3 linked regions of the Myxococcus hansupus genome follow. The protein of the gene in region 2 interacts with the protein of the main gene of each other region in a pairwise test. Links are inferred from orthologs where the notes say so. Each region holds a gene or a part of one and is shown on either strand. Other genes may lie near its edges.

The links.
Region 1: the proteins of rpe (region 2) and eno interact in binary tests that used the Escherichia coli proteins (3 or more experiments, as listed by UniProt). The link is inferred for Myxococcus hansupus from one-to-one orthologs.
Region 3: the proteins of rpe (region 2) and dnaN interact in binary tests that used the Escherichia coli proteins (3 or more experiments, as listed by UniProt). The link is inferred for Myxococcus hansupus from one-to-one orthologs.

Annotation. Positions count from the first base shown.
Region 1 is NZ_CP012109.1:2,959,463-2,963,547, reverse strand. Bases 559-3,553 are described here. They hold eno (phosphopyruvate hydratase), read right to left. Parts: upstream 2,708-3,553; coding sequence 1,409-2,707; downstream 559-1,408. Other genes in these bases: A176_RS11780 (ADP-ribosylglycohydrolase family protein), read left to right, coding at 2,787-3,553; surE (5'/3'-nucleotidase SurE), read right to left, coding at 616-1,404; A176_RS11795 (peptidoglycan DD-metalloendopeptidase family protein), read right to left, coding at 559-613. In the rest of the region: more of A176_RS11795, read right to left, coding at 1-558; more of A176_RS11780, read left to right, coding at 3,554-3,857; A176_RS39300 (hypothetical protein), read right to left, coding at 3,960-4,085. UniProt on the Escherichia coli protein: Catalyzes the reversible conversion of 2-phosphoglycerate (2-PG) into phosphoenolpyruvate (PEP). It is essential for the degradation of carbohydrates via glycolysis.
Region 2 is NZ_CP012109.1:704,050-708,000, reverse strand. Bases 505-3,365 are described here. They hold rpe (ribulose-phosphate 3-epimerase), read right to left. Parts: upstream 2,335-3,365; coding sequence 1,675-2,334; downstream 505-1,674. Other genes in these bases: A176_RS02930 (GAF and HD-GYP domain-containing protein), read left to right, coding at 2,509-3,365; A176_RS02940 (response regulator), read left to right, coding at 1,272-1,658; A176_RS02950 (beta propeller repeat protein), read left to right, coding at 505-657. Outside these bases: more of A176_RS02950, read left to right, coding at 1-504; more of A176_RS02930, read left to right, coding at 3,366-3,951. UniProt on the Escherichia coli protein: Catalyzes the reversible epimerization of D-ribulose 5-phosphate to D-xylulose 5-phosphate.
Region 3 is NZ_CP012109.1:8,321,804-8,325,674, reverse strand. What follows is about bases 604-3,384. They hold dnaN (DNA polymerase III subunit beta), read left to right. Parts: upstream 604-1,331; coding sequence 1,332-2,438; downstream 2,439-3,384. Other genes in these bases: A176_RS32790 (hypothetical protein), read left to right, coding at 2,524-3,384; A176_RS32800 (DUF6748 domain-containing protein), read right to left, coding at 607-930. Outside these bases: A176_RS32805 (hypothetical protein), read left to right, coding at 1-585; more of A176_RS32790, read left to right, coding at 3,385-3,804. UniProt on the Escherichia coli protein: Confers DNA tethering and processivity to DNA polymerases and other proteins. Acts as a clamp, forming a ring around DNA (a reaction catalyzed by the clamp-loading complex) which diffuses in an ATP-independent manner freely and bidirectionally along dsDNA.

The sequences.
Region 1 (4,085 bases), 2.3 Mb from region 2 along the record:
GCTCCTTGCCCTTCTTGCCGAAGCGGCCGTACAGCACGCCCTTCAGCGGCCAATCCAACATCCCCTGCGTGGCCAGCCGGGGGCGGGACGCGCTTGCCGGGCGTGTCTGCGGCCGGCTCCGCGAGGGGGGCTCCTCGCGCCGCCCCGCGGTGGGAACACTGCGCCGGGACGCCGTGGACGTGGAGGCCCGCACCGGCTCCGCGTCGGCCTCCGCCAGCGCCTGCACCGTCACGTTGCGCTCGACGCCGGGGATGGTGAGCTCCTGCCCCACCGCCAGCGTCCAGGGCGCCTTGATGCCGTTGGCCGAGCCCAGCTCGTCCACCGTGAGGCCGTACGTCTTGGAGATGCGATACATCGTCTCGCCCGCGGCGACGACGTGACGCACCGACACCAGCTCCGGCTCGGCATGCGCGCCGCGCAGGTTGAACGGCAGCGGCGTGGTCCGCTCGGCGGTGTCCGCGGCCTGGGCCCGTGGGGCGTCAGGCGCGGGGTCCAGTCCCGTGTCCGGGCCGGCCCCGGAGGAGACCCGGGTGCCCACGCAGCCGCTCAACGTCACGGCCAGGAGGAACACCCGGAGCGCCCCAAGCGCTCGGCTGGACACGCACGACGCCAACGCTAGGCACCCTCCGGTTCGTGCCGGAGGAAACCATCGACCTGCCACCCGGAGAGGTCCGGGAGGCGGCCGTGGTCCGTCAGCTCGAAGTGCAGCGGAGTGACGGAGACGCGCTTGTCCCGGAACACGGCATTGCAGTCGCTGCCCGGGATGTCCTCGTGCTGGTAGTCGCTGCCGCCAATCCAGTAGTACTTCCGGCCGCGCGGGTCTTCGTTCTCCACCACCTCGAAGCCGTACGAGTGACGACCCTGACGGGTGACGACGTAGCCCTCCGGCTCCACGCCTCCGGGGATGTTCACGTTGAGGAGCATCCTGGGCGGCAGCGGCCGGGACAGCGCGCTGGCCACCAGCGACCGGGCGAACCGGGCGCCCGGACCGAAGTCGAACGTACGCCGGGACACGAGGCTGAAGGCGATGGCGGGGACGCCCAGGAGCGCACCCTCCATCGCCGCGGCCACCGTGCCGGAGTACATGATGTCTTCGGCCAGGTTCGCGCCGTGGTTGATGCCGGAAACCATGAGGACCGGGCGATCATCCTTCAGGAGATGGTTGATCGCCAGATAAGCGCAGTCCGCGGGCGTCCCATCGACGGCGAACCACCGCTCCCGCACCTCCTTGATGCGCAGGGGGCGGTGCAGGGAGATGGCGTGGGAGGCGGCGCTCTGCTCCCGGTCGGGAGCCACCACCCACACCTCGCCCAGGGGGCTCACGGCCTCGACCAGCGCCTGGAGCCCCTCGGAGAAGTAACCGTCGTCGTTGGAGACGAGGATGCGTCTGGGCTTGTCGCTCACGGGCTCACTTCTTCTGGTTCAGGGCGCGGAACACCGACTTGCCAGCGTAGCGGGCCGAGGCCCCCAGCTCGCCTTCGATGCGCAGCAACTGGTTGTACTTGGCCACGCGGTCGGAGCGGGACGCGGAGCCCGTCTTGATCTGCCCGCAGTCCAGGGCCACCGCCAGGTCGGCGATGGTGGTGTCCTCCGTCTCGCCCGAGCGGTGGCTCATGACGGACGTGTACCCGGCCCGGTGCGCCATGCGCACGGCGTCGAAGGTCTCCGTCAGGGTGCCAATCTGGTTCACCTTCACCAGGATGGAGTTGGCCGTGCCCGTCTCGATGCCGCGGCCCAGGCGCTCCACGTTGGTGACGAAGAGGTCGTCGCCCACCAACTGCATGCGCGAGCCGAGCGCGTCGGTGAGCTTCTTCCAACCGTCCCAGTCATCCTCCGCCATGCCGTCTTCGATGGAGATGATGGGGTAGCGCTCCGAGAGGCCACGGTAGTACTCGAGCAGGCCCGTGGAGTCGTACTCCTTGCCCTCGCCCTTGAGCTTGTACTTCTTGCTGCCCTTGTCGAAGAACTCGCTGGCCGCCACGTCCAGGGCCAGGAAGAGCTGCTCACCGGCCTTGAAGCCCGCCTTGTCGATGGCCTCCATGATGAGCTTCAGCGCTTCTTCGTTGGCCGGCAGGTCCGGGGCGTAGCCGCCCTCGTCGCCCACGCCCGTGGCCAGCTTGCGGTCCTTGAGGATCTTCTTCAGCGCGTGGAACACCTCCGCGCCCCAGCGAAGGCCCTCCGCGAAGGACGAGGCGCCCGCGGGCACCACCATGAACTCCTGCACGTCCACGCGCGTGTCCGCGTGCGCGCCGCCGTTGAGGATGTTCATCAGCGGCACCGGCAGGGTGCGCGCCTGCACGCCGCCCACGTACCGGTACAGCGGCAGCCCGTGCGCGTCCGCGGCGGCCCGCGCGGCGGCCATGGACACCGCGAGGATGGCGTTGGCGCCCAGCTTGCCCTTGGTGGGCGTGCCGTCCAGCTCCAGCATCCGCTGGTCCACCGCGAACTGGTCCGCCGCGTCCGTGCCAATCAGCGCCGGCGCGAGCACGTCCACCACGTTCTTCACGGCGTTCTGCACGCCCTTGCCCAGGTAGCGCTTCTTGTCGCCGTCACGCAGCTCGATGGCTTCGTGCTCACCGGTGGACGCACCGGACGGCACCGCGGCGCGGCCACGGGCGCCACCGGCCAGGTGGACCTCCGCCTCCACGGTGGGATTGCCACGAGAGTCGAGCACTTCGCGCGCCAGAATCTGAGAAATCTCGGTCATAGGCGGCCGTTTCTAGAAGACCCCCCCGGGAGGGGCAAGCGTGGTCGCAGGTCGCGCTGCTACAGTGTCCACCCGTCGAATGCCTCCGCCCCAACGCCGCCCCGCCGTGAAGGGGCCTGATCCTCTGCTCGCACAACGGCGCCGCGGCGCGCTGCTGGGCATGGCCGTGGGCAACGCGCTGTCCGTCCCCACCGCGCACCGGCCCTTCATGGCCGTTTCGTTTCCCAAACAGGCGGAGGGCCCCTACTTGAAGTTGATGGGCGGCGGCCCCCACGAGCTGCGCCGGGGCCAGGTGACGGAGGAGGTCCAGCTCGCGGCCTGCCTGGGCCACAGCCTGCGCGCCCTCCGACGCTACGACGCCGCGGACGCACTGCGTCGTTACCGCGCGTGGCAGCCCCACGCCTTCGACGTCAGCGAGCCCATGAAGGACGTGTTCGAGGACTGCGACACGTCCGGCTTCCCGCCCCTGGGCGCGGGGCGGCGCGTCTGGCTGCGCGCGTACCGCCAGCCCGCGGGCGCGGGGAGCCTGTCGCGCACCGCGCCGCTGGGCGTCTACCTGGCGGGTGACGCCGCCGCGCGCACCCAGGCGTCCCTGGAGGACTCCGCCCTCACCCACTTCGACCCGCGCTGCCAGCTCGCCTGCGCGGCCTTCAACGCGGCCATTGGCCACGCCGTCACCCACGGCGCGGGCCTGAAGGCGACGGACCTCATCACCGCCGCGGAGTCCGGGCTGCTGCTGGCGGGCGCGGCGCTCGGGCGCTCCGCCGCGGACCACGTGCAGGAGGTGGGCTTCGCGGCCAGCCTGCTCCGGGAGGACCTGGCGGCGGCCCAGCAAGAGGACCCCATGCTCTACGGGCCGGAGCTGCACCTCCACCGCGCCCAGCACGCGGTCCGGGTCGCCTTCCGGCTGGCCTTCTGGGAGCTGCTCCACGCCCCCAGCGCGGAGGCCGCCCTCCTGGACGTCGTCCACCGGGGAGGCGACACGGAGGCCCACGCCACGATTACCGGCGCGCTCCTGGGCGCCTTCCATGGCGAGCAGGCCCTGCCCGAGGAGTGGCGCCGACAGGTGCTGGACGCGCTGGCCACCGTGAAGGGGCCGCTGTGGGAAGTCTACCACCCCCGCCACCTGCTGGCGCTGACGCAGGGCTGAGGCGGCGGCTGGATGCACGAAGCCCGCGGGGCCGTCCTGGGAAGGACCGCCTCCGCGGGCTCGGGGACACACGGGCGCGGCTGTCAGGCCGCGCGCCCGAGGTCAGGACAGCAGGTCGATGACCACCACGCCCCGCTGGGGCTTGTCGTCTTCCGTCTCGGTGCGACGGCGAGGACGGTCGTCCGGGACGGGGAGCGGAAGCTCCACCACCGGCCGGTCGTGCTCCTC
Region 2 (3,951 bases):
GGCGTGGTGAGTAACCGGGACATCAACAACCCGCCCTGTGGCGGCGACTTCATCGAGGAAGCCCGCCAGCGGCGACTGATCAGTGTCTACGCGAGCGGCGACACCTATCGCTACGACGTCCTGCAACGCACCAGGCTGGGTCGGCCGCCGCACGCAGGCTTTCTCTCGGGTCTGCGACGCATTGGCCAGAGCGTGTACGCCTGCGGCGGCCAGAACACCGTGTACCGCCTGGATGCCGGCGGCTGGGTGGACCTAGCGGGACCGCTGCGCCAGCCCTACAGCGGCCCGAGCGACCCGACCCTCAATGCAATCGATGGCTTCGCGACGAATGACCTTTATGCCGTGGGCCATGCAGGCGCCGTTTTTCACTTCGATGGCGCGGCATGGCGCTCACCGGAAACGCCGACCCACGCAGCGCAGCATCAAGTGGTGTGCCACGACGACGGACTCGTGTACGCATGCGGCGCCGGCACCGTGCTTCGCGGTGGAACGCAGGGCTGGCAGCCCCTGAACACGGCCGAACACACCGAAGACTTCTGGGGCATGGCGACCCTGGACGGCACCATCTACCTCTGCACCTACCGCACGCTTTACAGGGTGGTGGATGGCACGCTCAAGGAGGTGCCGGTCAGCGCAAATGGCTCGGGCTCCTTCTAACGGCTGGCCAGCAACAAGGCTTTCTCGTGGGCGACCACCGGCACCGGCCGTGTGCTGCGCTTCGACAAGGCCGACTGGTCCGAGTTCGTCTGGCCCGACAGCGTCTGAGGCGGGGGCTGGCTGCGTCCGCGACGCGAGCTTGTCGCGGACGCGGTGGCGCAGCTTGTGGAACCATCCGGCGGCCAGGTCGACATCCATCGGGATGCCAGCGGCACCACAGCAGGGAGCCCAAAAAGAAACGGGCTGGAGACCTTGCGATCTCCAGCCCGCTTCATGACGTGGTCGGGGAGACAGGATTTGAACCTGCGACCCCTTGGTCCCGAACCAAGTGCTCTACCAGGCTGAGCCACTCCCCGATATGTCGCCTCGCCGGACGGTCCTTCTCGGGACCGGCGAAGTGCGGGCGGTAGTACCCGAGCCGCCCAGCCGAGTCAACGTCCTCGGATCACCTTTTCTTCCGCCCCGCCCCGCCCCGAGCGACCCACCAGCCTTGCCCCTCCCGGGTGGGTCCCGACTCTGCTTCACAAGACCAAGAAATTCCTGTACTCCCGGATAATTCCCCCCCCCTCGCTTCATTTCACGAGGCAGGCACAGCATTGTTGCACCTCGAAGCCATGACGCCGCCCCCCGTCGTCCTCATCTCCGATGACGAGCCCCTCATCGTCTCCGCCCTCGCCCGCGAGGGGAAGCGCTCAGGGCTGAACTGCATCTCGGACACCACGTCCGAGCGCGTCCTGGAGCTCGCCCGTGAGCACCGGCCGGCCGTCATCATTTTGGACATCAACCAGCACCAGGACGGGCGCGACTTGCTCGCCCAGCTCAAGCAGGACCCCAGCACCCGCGACTGCAAGGTCATCATCCTCAGCGCCGTCGAGGACCAGTTCACCCGCCACGTCTGCTTCGAGCTCGGCGCCGACGACTACGAGGTGAAGCCCTTCGACCCCACCTTCATGACCCGCGTCGCCCGGCTCGCCTCCTCCGTGTCGCGCGCCCGCATCTAGCGCCGCGCCCGCCGCCTCACGAGCGCAGCGAGCGGATGGCCTCCGCGTAGTCCTTCGCACCGAAGACGTAGCTGCCCGCCACCAGCACCGTGGCCCCGGCCTCCACCACCCGCTTCGCCGTGGTGGCGTTGATGCCGCCGTCCACCTCGATGTCCACGTTCGTCAGCCCGCGCGCATCCAACATCCCGCGCAGCCGGCGCACCTTGTCCACCGTGGACTCGATGAAACCCTGGCCGCCAAAGCCCGGATTCACACTCATCAGCAGCACCATGTCCACGTCGCCCAGCACCTCCTCGATGGCCGACAACGGCGTGCCCGGGTTCAACACCACCGCCGGCTTCGCCCCCGCGTTGCGAATCTGCTGAAGCGTCCGGTGCAGGTGCGGACTGGCCTCTACGTGCACCGTCAGCACGTCCGCCCCCGCCTTCACGAAGGCGTCCACGTACCGCTCCGGCTCCACAATCATCAGGTGTACGTCCAACGGCTTCGTCGCCACCCGCTTGATGGCCTCCACCACCACGGGGCCAATCGTGATGTTCGGTACAAAGCGGCCATCCATGACATCCACGTGAACCCAATCCGCGCCGGCGGCTTCAATGGCGCGGACCTCCTCGGCCAAGCGGCCGAAGTCACAGGACAAAAGCGACGGAGAGATGCGAACGGGGCGTCGGCTCATGCGGCGCTTCATAACCGCAACCCGCGCCCGCGCTAAGGCCGAACACAGCCGCGCGACGTCCACCAGACAGGCGGGGACCTGTCAGGTGGGCCCCCCAAGGCAGTGACGTGTGTACCCGTGCTAGAACTTTGAAGCCCTTCGCGGCCCGCTGGCCGCTTCTCACGGAGCCGCTTGGTGCTCGCTCAACCTGCCCCACAGCCCGAGCTCAACCGCCGCCTGGCGAAGCTCACGTCCATCCTGGATGTCGCGAAGGCGATGAGCGCCGAGCGCGACCTCGACCTGCTGCTCCCCCTCATCCTCTTCGAGGCCACCAAGGTGGTGGAGGCGGACCGCTGCTCGCTCTTCATCCTGGACCGCGAGCGCAACGAGCTGTGGAGCAAGGTGGCCCAGGGCTCGAAGAACGAAATCCGCCTCCCGGTGGGCAGCGGCGTCGCCGGGCAGGTGGCGCAGACAGGCGCCGTCATCAACATCCCCGACGCCTACGCCGACGCCCGCTTCAACCGCTCGTTCGACATCTCCAGCGGCTACCAGACGAAGACCATCCTCTGCGTCCCCATGCGCGACGCCGGCGGCGAGGTGACGGGCGTCATCCAGGCCCTCAACAAGCTGGGCGACGCCAGCTTCAACGCCGAGGACGAGGAGCTGCTGCTCGCCCTGGGCGCCCAGGCCGCGGGCGCCATCGAGAACGCCCTCCTTCACGAGGACATCAACCGCCTCTTCGAGGGCTTCGTCTCCGCCTCCGTCGTCGCCATCGAGTCTCGCGATCCAACCACCGCAGGACACTCCGGCCGCGTCGCCGACCTCACCGTCGCCATGGCCCAGGCGCTTGAGCACCTGTCCACCGGCCCCTACGCGCACACCCGATTCTCCGCGGGCGAGCTTCAGGAGCTGCGCTACGCCTCCCTGCTCCACGACTTCGGCAAGGTGGGCGTGCGCGAGCCGGTGCTGGTGAAGGCGGAGAAGCTCTACCCGCACGAACTCGAGGGCCTGCGCGCCCGCTTCCAGCTCGCGCGCAAGGACCTGCAGCTCCAGAGCTACCGCCGCCGCATCGAGGCCGTGAAGGTGCGCGGTCAGGCGAACCTGGCGGAAATCGAGGCCGAAGAGGAGGAGCGGCTCGCGCGCGAGTCAGGGCAGCTCGACGAGGTGATGGCGTTCATCCTCTCCTGCAACCGCCCCACGGTGCTCGCGCAGGGCAACTTCGAGCGCCTCCATGAGCTGGGCGGGCTGCGCTTCGTGGATGCCCACGGACAGGCCCAGCCGCTGCTGCTGCCCGGCGAAATCCAGTCGCTCTCCATCGCCCGCGGCACGCTCTCTCCCGAGGAGCGCCGCGAAATCGAGAGCCACGTCGAGCACACCTACCGCTTCCTGTCCCAGATTCCGTGGACGCGCACGCTGCGTCGCGTGCCGGAGATTGCCTACGCCCACCACGAGAAGCTGGATGGCACTGGCTACCCCCGCGCGGAGAAGGACATCCCGGTGCAGTCCCGGATGATGTCCATCTGCGACATCTACGACGCGCTCACCGCGAGCGACCGGCCCTACAAGAAGGCCGTGCCGCACACGCTCGCGCTCGACATCCTCAAGCGCGAATCCGACGCCGGTCAGTTGGACCCGGCG
Region 3 (3,871 bases), 7.6 Mb from region 2 along the record:
GGGTTGTGGGCGGGAGCGGCGTCCGCCGAGTCCCTGTTCGCGCACCGCCTCACGCTTCTCGACGGACGCGAGCGCACCTTCGCGCAGCAGGCGGGTGACGGCGCCCCGGAGTCCGCCTCGCGTGGGCTGCGTCGGGGCAGCGCGCACATGGAGTTCTGGGCCAGCGACATCCAGGTCGCCAACATGGGCGTGAAGATTGGCGGCGGCCCCATCTACCTGACGCTGATGGCGGGCCTGGAGCCCGGCCGCGACGCGCGCTTCAACTTCGCGGTGGGCGTGGGCGGGCACATGACGCTCGCCCGGCGGCTCTGGGTGGACCTGGACGTCACCGGCGGCGCGGTGCAGCCGGTGCGCAACCCCCTGGAGGGCGACGGCGGCAACGTGCTGGGGCAGGCCCGGTTGATGGTGGGCTTCCAGCTCCTGCCGCGCCTGGCCGTGTTCGCCGGGCCCACGTACAACGCCTGGTTCTCCTGGGGCGCGTCGGACTTCGACAGCATCACCCGGATGCCCTTCAGTGAGAGCAACCCGGAGCCGGATCAACGCCTCCAGCATTGGCCCGGCCTCCAGGTGGGAATCCAAATCTGAGTCCCACCCGGGTGGGCTGGCTCAGTTCTCCACCTTGCTGGCGCGCAGGACGGTGGCCGCCCCGGCGGGCCCCGCGTTGGGCCGCGTCTCCAGGGTGCCCTGGACCTTGAGCCCCGTGCCGTCCAGCGTCTTGCGGATCAACGACTCCATCTTCTCGTCCGAGCCCTCCGCCACGCTGGACAGCTCCAGCTCGTGCACGGGGATGGGCTCCGCGTCCGGCTTGTCCGCCGGGAAGGCGTTGTAGGTGGGGCAGGGCGGGGCGAAGCAGCGCACGCCGCTGTCCTTGACGATGTAGGAAGTGCTCTCACCCTGCTTGGGCTGGGAACCGTTGGTGGGGGCGTTCATGGTGGGCGTTCCGTTCTCACTGTCCCGGGGTGCGGCGTTGCCGGCCGGCTCCGAGGAGGGGGTTCCATTCTCGCTCGCCAGCGGCGGGGCGGACGAGGCGCCGGGCGGCTTGCTGCACCCGGATGCGAGGCCAAGGATAAGAGCGGCGAGCAGCAGCGGGCGGCTGTTCATGACGGGCTCCAGCGGAAAAGAGGCGCCAGTGTGCTCCGGCTCGCGGCTGGGGGCCAGCCCGGGGGCTGGATTGGTGACTGGCGGTCAGTTGCAGCGGGTGGGTGGGGTGCTTCGCCTCCCACAGTGTTGTCGTGGCGCTGCACTCCGCGCGTTGACGGAGAGGAGTGCAGGGGCTACATCCGGCCTGCATGATCGGCCTCCAGGGCCGTGACCTGTAAGGACGCCCTCCGATGGAATTCCGCATCGCCGCCGACGAGCTGAAGAAGGCCCTCTACCGCGCCCAGGGCATCGTGGAGCGCAAGACGACGATGCCCATCCTGGCGAACGTGCTCGTCACCGCGAACAAGGGCGGCATCACGGTCACCGCGTTCGACCTGGACATCGGCATCGTGTCCGAGCACCCGGCCGAGGTCATCAAGACGGGCGCCGTCACGCTGAGCGCCAAGTACGTCTTCGACATCGTCCAGAACCTGCCGGACGCCCAGGTCACGCTGAAGAAGCTGGCCAACAACTACGTGGACATCTCCAGCGGCTCGGCCCATTTCAAGATCGTGGGCATGGCGGCCGAGGAGTACCCCAAGCTGCCGAAGGAAGAGAACGCGCCCCTGGTGCAGGTGGGGGGCAACACGCTGCTGGAGATGATCAAGAAGACGCAGTTCGCCATCTCCAGCGACGAGACGCGCTACATCCTCAACGGCGTCTTCTTCGAGCCCCAGTCCACCGGCAAGGTCCGCATGGTGGCCACCGACGGTCACCGTCTGGCGCTGGTGGAGCGCGAGCTGCCGGGGGACTTCAAGCTCAAGAGCGGTGTCATCATCCCCCGCAAGGGCCTGATGGAGCTCAAGCGCCTGCTGGACGAGGCGCCCGACGCGGAGTGCCACCTGGGCTTCGCGGAGAACTCGGCACTGTTCAAGAAGCCGGGCCTCACCATGGTGATGCGCCTCATCGACGGCCAGTTCCCCGAGTACCAGCGCGTCATCCCCAAGGAAGGGGAGAAGGTCGTCCTGGTGCCCAAGGTGCGCCTGCTGGAGAGCCTCAAGCGCATCGCCCTGCTGTCGGCGGACAAGAGCAACGCGGTGCGCATCGGGCTGGAGACGAACCAGCTCATCATCACCGCCAGCAACCCGGACCTGGGCGAGGCCAAGGACGTGCTGGACCTGGCCTACCAGGGCAACAGCGTCGTCATCGGCTTCAACGCGCGCTACCTGATGGACGTGCTCGCCGTCACGGAGACGGACGAGGTGTCCTTCGAGCTGGGTGACGAGCACAGCCCGGGCGTCCTGCACGCCCCTGGCGACCGCAGCTTCACCGCCGTGGTCATGCCCATGCGGGTGTGAGCGGACGGCGCCTTCCGTTCACTCGTGAGGCGATCGGCCCCCTGGGGGGCCTGACACGGGGCCGGTGCCTTCCTATGGTGAAGGCATGGCCACGCATCCGGACAATCTGCGCGCCCGGCTGGAGGACCGCGCGGACCTCCTGGAGGCCACGCGCCTGCGCTACCGCGCGCTGCGCGGGATGCTGACGGCCTTCTTCTGGAAGGACCGTGTGCGGGCGCAGTTCGAGCTGCTGCTGGAGGTGGCGCGCGCGCAGCCGGAGGTGGACGCCACCCTGGCCGCGCTGAAGCGCCGCGCCGCCGCGGAGGGCTGGCCGGAGCAAGCCGAGCCGCTGAAGCTGATGCGCGAGGTGGAGCGCCTGCGCGAGGCCGTGGAACACGCGGCCTTCAAGCGGCTGCCCGTGGCGGCGCGTCCGGCGACGCTGGGCGAGGCGCTGCTCAAGCTGGAAGAGACGGTGCTGGAGGCGGGGCCGCTCCTGGGGCGGCACAGTTGGGCGCGGGCGGTGGAGCTGTTGCCGCGCAACCTGCCGGAGCTGCGCGCCGCGTGCGCCGCCGCGGACGTGTTCGAACAGGTGTTCAAGCGGCCCGCGCCGGAGGGGCTGTTTCCCTTCACGGTGGAGGAGGCGGAGGCGCTCCAGCGGGCGCTGCCCCTGGCGGAGGGCTCGCTGGCGGCGCTGTGGCAGCGGCTGGATCACTTCGATACGCGCGGGCAGGTGAAGCGGTTCCTGGAGGCGCGTGCGTCTCGGGCGCCGCAGCGGGTGCCTCGCAGCGGGCCGGAGCTGCTGCTGCACGCGGCGTTCTGGCGCGGGGTGGCCTGGGCTCGGCTGCGGGCGTTGATGGAGACGCAGTTGGAGCCGGTGGTGCCGCTCGATGCGGAGGTGCCGGCGCTGCTCGTGTGGCTGGCGGCGCGTGAGGCGAAGCTGGGGCGCGCTGTGTCCGGTGACCTGGGGCGTGCTGGCGGTGAGGTGCCGTCGCAGTCCGCGGAGGTCGACGCGTCTGGAGACATCCGGCTTCCGGCGTGTGAGGCATTTGGCGAAGGCCGCGCGGGACTGTTCGAGGTGGCCGCGCGGCTCGCGGTGTTGTCGCGTGAGCGGCCCGTGGGGACCTGGGACGAGGAGACCGCGTGGGCGCGGCTGTGGACCGCGGCGCAGCGGGCGCGGGACGAGCAGGGCCCCGACGTGGAGCGGCTGCGGGACGCGCTGCGGCTGTTCATCCTGCTTCGTGGGCAGGGGCAGACGCCCGCGCGCCTGTTCTCACCCGAGCGCGTGCGGGTACCCACAGCGGATGCTGACGCCGACGCGGGCCTGGATGGGAAGGACCTGCCCACGCTGGTGCACGCCGCGCGCGCGGCGGCGTGGCGTGGGCGGTAGTGACGCTGGCGGCGTGGCCTCGCGAGCGGAGGCATCTCACGCGGCGGCGTGGCGTGGGCAGTAGCGA